Regions from separate parts of the Agromyces mariniharenae genome, predicted to be linked through region 1. Evidence: predicted binding sites of a transcription regulator. Region 1 holds the regulator's gene; each other region holds the start of a gene.

Region 1 (2,258 bases):
ATCCACGAGATCACGTAGCCGAAGAGCAGCGTGATCTGGAAGTTCAGCGCCTCCTTCGCCTCGGTGTTCGTGAACGAGCCGCGGTCCTTGAAGACCAGCCAGATGATGAGCGAGGGCAGGACGCCGAGGACGCCGCCCAGGTGGGCGAACGAGCCCCACTGCACGTCCTGCTCGGGCGTGAGCGGCACGACGCCGGTGGGGGACGACGAGGCCGGCTGCTGCGGCGGGGGCGGCGGGACGTTCGGGTCGGGGGTCTGCGAGTTGGGGTCGGTCATTGCGTGCCTTTCGGGGGTTCTGGGGTGAACCGCGGGCTGCGAGCAGGGTGGATCGCAGCCGGGGTGACTCGCGGGGTACGGCTACGGTATCGCCGAGGTCGTCGGGTGGCAACGGCCGGGTCGCGGCATGTCGCGATAGGATTGGCACTCAGGAAGAACGAGTGCTAAGCGGTGAGGGAAGCGAGGAACATGGTCTCCGAACGCGGTCTCGAGGTGCTCCGCGCCATCGTGCAGGACTACGTCGCGTCGCGCGAGCCGGTGGGCTCGAAGACCATCGTCGAACGCCATGCGTTCGGCGTCTCCGCGGCGACGATCCGCAACGACATGGCCCTCCTCGAGGAGGAGGAGCTCATCGCGGCGCCGCACACGTCGTCGGGTCGCATCCCGACCGACAAGGGCTACCGCGTCTTCGTCGACCAGCTCACCGACGTCCGGCCGCTCACGCGGGCGCAGCGACAGGCGATCGAGACCTTCCTCGGCGAGTCGAGCGACCTCGACGAGCTCCTCGCGCGCACCGTGCGGCTCATCGCGTCGCTGACCAAGCAGCTCGCCGTCGTGCAGTACCCGAGCTTCGGCAGCGCCCGCGTGCGCCACGTCGAGCTCGTCTCGCTGGCGCCCGCGCGCGTGCTGTGCATCCTCATCGCGGACTCGGGCCAGGTCGAGCAGCGGCTCGTCGAGCTCGAGCAGCCCGTCGACGAGGAGACGCTCGCCGGGCTGCGCGTGCGACTCAACGAGATCGCCGGCGGTCGCACGATGGCGGATGCCGCGGTGGCGCTGTCGGGCGAGATCCCCGGCACCGACCGCCGTCACGCGCTCGTCCTGCACACCCTCGCCCTGACCCTCGCCGAGCAGGCGCGGGCCCAGCGCAGCGACCGGCTCGTCGTGGCCGGCGCCGCGAACCTCGTGCGCACCGAGCAGGACTTCGCCGGGTCGATCCTCGACGTGATCGAGGCGATCGAGGAGCAGGTCGTGCTGCTGAAGCTCTTCGGAGAGATGTCGGGCGACGAGCACGCCGTGGCCGTGCGCATCGGTCGCGAGAACGCCTCGTTCGGCCTCGGCGAGACCTCCATCGTCTCGAGCGCGTTCGAGATCCCCGGCCGCGACGTGTCGCGCCTCGGCGTCGTGGGCCCCACGCGCATGGACTACACCACCAGCATGGCGGCCGTGCGAGCCGTCGCCCGCTACCTCTCCCGCACCCTCGGCGAGAGTTGACTCCCGCTGCCGACCCACCCGCTCGGCATCCGGCAATCGAAAGGACACGCCCTCCGTGGCAGACCACTACGAGGTCCTCGGCGTCGCACGCGACGCCACCCCCGACGAGATCAAGAAGGCCTATCGACGCCTCGCACGCGAACTCCACCCCGACGTCAACCCGGGCGCCGAGGCATCCGAGCGCTTCAAGCAGGTCACGCACGCGTACGACGTGCTCTCCGACCCGAAACAGCGCCAGCAGTACGACCTGGGCGGCCGCGGCGGCGGGTTCGGCGACCAGGGGTTCGGCGGGTTCGGCGACATCTTCGAGACCTTCTTCGGCGCCGGGCAGCAGACCCGCGGACCCCGCTCCCGGCGCGAGCGCGGCCAGGACGCGCTCATCCGCGTCGAGGTGGGCCTCGACGAGGTGATCTTCGGCACGCACCGCGACATCGAGGTGGACACGGCCGTCACGTGCGAGACCTGCCACGGCTCGTGCTGCCAGCCGGGCACCGCCCCGGTCACCTGCGACATCTGCCATGGCACGGGCTCGATCCAGCGCTCGGTGCGCTCGCTGCTCGGCAACGTCATGACCTCGAGCCCGTGCGGCACGTGCCGCGGCTACGGCACGATCATCGCCACGCCGTGCGTCACCTGCCAGGGCCAGGGGCGCGTGCGCGCACGTCGCACGGTGCCGGTCGACATCCCAGCGGGCGTCGACACGGGCGTGCGGCTGCAGATGCCGGGCTCGGGCGAGGCCGGTCCGGCGGGCGGCCCGAACGGCGACCTCTA
Region 2 (2,258 bases), on a different contig from region 1:
CCTTCGGTCCGACCCGCTTCTTGATGAGCCCGTAGAAGCCGAACGAGAACGCGAGCACCAGCGCGATCCACGGCAGCTGGCCGTAGCCGACGGCGAGTACGACGACCGCCACGATCGAGATGCCCACGGCGACCCACTGGGTGGCGTTCAGGCGCTCGCGGAGCACGAGCACGCCGAGGAACACCGTGACGATCGGGTTGATGAAGTAGCCGAGCGCCGCCTCGACGACCTGGTTCGTGAGCGTCGCATAGACGTACGTCGACCAGTTCACGAAGATGAGCACGCCCGCGAGCCCCATCGTGAACAGCACCCGCCGATCGCGCACGAGCGCCATGAACGGACGCCAGGCTCGGGTCACGGTGATGAGCAGCACGCAGAAGACGAGCGAGAGCAGCACGCGCCATCCGACGATCTCGATCGGACCGGCCGGCTCGAGCGCGATGAAGTAGACGGGGAGGAAGCCCCAGAGGCCGTAGGCCGCGATCGCGAACGCGAGCCCCGACCGGCTCACCGAGGCGTGGTGCGCGGGCGGCGCTGGGGTCTCGGTCTCGGAGCGGGATGACACCAGCTCAGCCTACGCCCGGCACTCCCCACGGACACGACGAGGCCCGGACGCCGCATGGGCGTCCGGGCCTCGGATGGTTCGTGTCGACCTAGCGGACGACGACCGCGAGCACGTCGCGAGCCGACAGCACGAGGAAGTCCTCGCCGCCGAACTTCACCTCGGTGCCGCCGTACTTCGAGTAGATGACCTTGTCGCCGACGGCCACGTCGAGCGGGACACGGTTGCCGTTGTCGTCGATGCGACCGGGGCCCACCGCCACGACCTCGCCCTCCTGGGGCTTCTCCTTGGCGGTGTCGGGGATCACGAGACCCGACGCGGTGGTCTGCTCTGCCTCGACCTGCTTGATGACGATGCGATCCTCGAGCGGCTTGATGGAAACCGACACGGTTGACCCCTTCTCTGTTTGGGCGAATGACGTCTTTGCGAAGACTGATTAGCAGCCTCATTGCGAGAGTGCTAAGCCGAGTCTAGGCGCGATTTGGCACTCGTGCAACGTGAGTGCCAGCCGCTGCGGAACTCCGCAGTGCGCGATGCTAGCGTGGCCGGGTGGACCGCGCCGACCTCGTCGAACTCCTCTCCCCCGAGGGACTGCGGCTCCTCGACCAGCTCCCCGAGTGGGACTCGAAGGCGGACATCGTGCGCACCGTCGCCGAGCTCCGTCGGCAGGGGCATCCGCCCGGCCTCGTGGCCGCGGTGCTCAGCCAGTCGAAGCTGCGCGCCAGGGCGAAGGCGAAGTTCGGCGAGTTCGCGACGCGCATGCTGTTCACCGAGGCCGGGCTCGAGCAGGCCACGCGGTTGAAGGTCGCGGCGCTCCACGCCGGTCGCTTCGCCCGCGCCGGCATCGGCCACGTCGCCGACCTCGGCTGCGGCATCGGCGGCGACGCCCTCGCGCTCGCGGCGGTCGACCTCGAGGTCACCGCGGCCGACGCCGACGAGGTGACGGCCGCCATCGCCACCTTCAACCTCACCCCGTTCCCGAAGGCGCGCGTGCTGCACGCGCGCGCCGAGGACGTGGCCCTCGGCGGAATCGGCGGCGCCTGGCTCGACCCCGCCCGCCGCAGGACCTCGGGCGGCACGACCCGTCGGCTCGCGGATGCCGCGGACTACTCGCCGAGCCTCGACTTCGCGTTCGGGCTGGCCGACCGCCTGCCGGTGGGCGTGAAGCTCGGCCCCGGCACCGACCGCGACGTGATCCCCGGCGGAGCCGAGGCGCAATGGGTCTCGGTCGACGGCGACGTGGTGGAGCTCGCCGTGTGGCTCGGCGCGGTGGCGCGGCCGGGCATCGGCCGCGCGGCGCTCGTCATCCGCGACGACGGCGCCGCCGAGCTCACGGCGCCGGCCGACAGCGAGGACGCCCCGACCGGCCCCCTCGGCGACTACCTGTACGAGCCCGACGGCGCCGTCATCCGCGCCCGCCTCATCGGCGACCTCGCCCGCGCGAACGGCGCGTGGATGCTGAGCGACGGCATCGCGTACCTCACCGCGGATGTCGCGTTCGAGACGCCGTTCGCGCGCGGCTTCCGCGTGCTCGACCGCCTCCCCGCCGACGAGCGGCAGCTGCGGCAGGCGCTGGCGGCGCGCGGCATCGGCACGCTCGAGATCAAGAAGCGCGGCGTCGACGTCGACCCGGCGGCACTGCGCACGCGACTGAAGCTGCGCGGCGACGAGAGCGCCACGATCGTGCTCACGCGGG
Region 3 (2,258 bases), on a different contig from region 1:
GGGTCGGTGATCGGCTGCCGTGCGGGCAGTGGCAGCCTTCACGTTAGGCGCGAGCGAGGCGCTTTCCGGGTATTTCGGGCGCGCGTGGCGGATGCCGCGGGGTGCGTGCCGGGTCCCGGATCGGAGTGCTCGCGGCATCCGCCGGCCTCGTTTTGCGCTCGCGCGCGTTGGCACGTATGCTTGCTTGTCGGCGGTCATGCCCCAAAGCAAGGCCACCCGGCCCCATCGTTTAGTGGCCTAGGACACCGCCCTTTCACGGCGGCAGCACGGGTTCGAATCCCGTTGGGGTCACCACGAAGGCATTACAATTGAACAGCTTCTTTACGAGGCCCTGTGGCGCAGTTGGTTAGCGTGCCGCCCTGTCACGGCGGAGGTCGCGGGTTCAAGTCCCGTCAGGGTCGCTCAGGCGACAAGCCCTTTCCCTTTCGAGAGAAGGGGCTTTCTCCTTATCGAGGTGGTGTTGACCTGGTCATCCAGGTCAGCGGATGCCCCGAGGCTCTGTAGCTCAGTTGGTAGAGCGTTCGACTGAAAATCGAAAGGTCACCGGATCGATGCCGGTCGGAGCCACATCGAAAACCCCCGGTCATCCGGGGGTTTCCTTGTTTGTGCGGTCTATTTGAGTCGCATGCATTCGCATCGTTTGCCCACAATTGCCCCGGTGCCCAGTTGATCGAATGCCTGCGTCGCGGCCGTTTCCCCGAGCGCCTCAGGAACCGGCGGAGGGCCGGAGTCCGGCTTGGACGCCGGCCCCTCGGCTTCCGGCAGAGGCGCTGAGCAGTCACCAGGTCTCCGTGGTGGCGACTCAGCCGTCGATCGCGGCGAGGATCTCGGTGGTCGTGGCGACCTTCGCGAGCATCGGGAAGATGCGCTCGAGGCTGTTCTGGTGCGTCTCGGGTCGAAGATCGATCACGGCATCGGAGGCGATGACGAGTTCGTAGCCCAGGTCGTGTGCCTCGCGGGCGGTCGATTCGACGCCGATGCTCGTCGCGACACCCCCGAGCACGAGGCGCGTGATGCCCCGGCTTTCGTGCCGCCGATGTCGACCGCGAGAACGACCGAGGAGTCCTGTCGGGACCGCCCATCGGAGAGCGCCGCATCGGCCGCCGAGGGGAGTGTCATCTTGATGCTCATTTCTGCTCGAACTCTCCGCGAGAGGGTAGCGAACGGAAGCAGGCTCAAGCTCGGACCCCGTCATATGCCTCGAGCTGTTGCATTCTCCCGGTCTCGCCGATATGGGAGCGTCACCGCAGCCGGAGCGGGCGATCGAAGGACTGTCATGTGGGCCGAGCGCGTCGACGAGACGCCTGACCTCGCAAAATTCTCAGCACCTGCAAGTGATCGACGACTGTGTTTCCCCTTGGCACTCTCTGACCGAGAGTGCTAATCTGAGCGTGGTTGAGCGACATCGACTCAACTCTTGGAACCGGCCGAACGGCCGACATCAGGGAGGAGCAAGCCATGGCCATGTACTGGGACCCGTTCCGTGAGCTCGACCGCCTCGCTGCGGGCATGCTCGACTCGAGGCAGGGACCTCGCGTGATGCCCATCGACCTGCACCGCGACGGCGACCACTACGTGCTCTCGGCCGACCTGCCGGGCGTGGACCCCGGCTCGATCGACGTCGACGTCGACGGGCAGCTGCTCACGATCCGGGCGGAGCGCACGCTGCGCTCCGACAGCGACGTGCAGTGGCTCGCGCACGAGCGCCCCAGCGGTTCGTTCCTTCGCCAGCTCACGCTCGGCGACGGGCTCGACACCGCCGCGATCAGCGCCCACTACGACAACGGCGTGCTGAGCGTCGTCATCCCGGTGAGCGAGCGTGCCAAGCCGCGCAAGGTCGAGGTGCAGAGCGCGCCGAACTCCGAGCGCGAGATCTCGGCGTCGTCGAGCTGAGCAACCGCCGTCACGAACGAAGAGCCGCTTCGCCGTTCGGCGGAGCGGCCTCTCGCACGCTCCGTTCGCCCGAGTCACCAGCCGGCTGACTCGCGGCCCGATCACGTCGAGGAGATGAGAGAGATGCAAGCTCACGACGGGTGGCGGCGTTATGACCGGACCCTCTTCCCCATCTTCCACGAGCGGTTCGAAGAGAAGTGGGGATCCGGCACGGCACCGTTCCTCGATCCGAGCGTCTACGACAAGGACCAGCCCAGACCGCGAGCCCAATGGATCAATGTCGACACCGGAGCCGCGGTCGCGGTCGTTCCCGTCTGGGAGAACGACCCATCCGCGCGCTCGTTCGCCGTCTTCTACCTCCCGCC

What was found. The regulator HrcA, encoded in region 1, represses chaperone genes, less so after heat shock. The targets are predictions, from matches to a motif close to TTNGCACTCGNNNNNNNCGAGTGCNAA.
Region 2: the regulator HrcA is predicted to act here: its motif matches at 1,044-1,070, upstream of groES (co-chaperone GroES).
Region 3: the regulator HrcA is predicted to act here: its motif matches at 1,358-1,384, upstream of FYC51_RS11415 (Hsp20/alpha crystallin family protein).

What each region holds. Positions count from the first base shown of each region.
Region 1 covers NZ_VSSB01000002.1:1,011,629-1,013,886, reverse strand. Annotated here, with positions in the region: gene FYC51_RS18030 (DUF4870 domain-containing protein) at 1-275, opposite strand, end outside; gene hrcA (heat-inducible transcriptional repressor HrcA) at 465-1,487, shown strand; gene dnaJ (molecular chaperone DnaJ) at 1,543-2,258, shown strand, end outside.
Region 2 covers NZ_VSSB01000001.1:2,624,249-2,626,506, reverse strand. Annotated here, with positions in the region: gene rarD (EamA family transporter RarD) at 1-565, opposite strand, end outside; gene groES (co-chaperone GroES) at 654-950, opposite strand; gene FYC51_RS12205 (class I SAM-dependent methyltransferase) at 1,112-2,258, shown strand, end outside.
Region 3 covers NZ_VSSB01000001.1:2,477,133-2,479,390, reverse strand. Annotated here, with positions in the region: tRNA gene FYC51_RS11435 (tRNA-Glu) at 219-294, shown strand; tRNA gene FYC51_RS11430 (tRNA-Asp) at 328-401, shown strand; tRNA gene FYC51_RS11425 (tRNA-Phe) at 495-567, shown strand; gene FYC51_RS19730 (isochorismatase family protein) at 803-1,195, opposite strand; gene FYC51_RS11415 (Hsp20/alpha crystallin family protein) at 1,459-1,893, shown strand; gene FYC51_RS11410 (hypothetical protein) at 2,017-2,258, shown strand, end outside.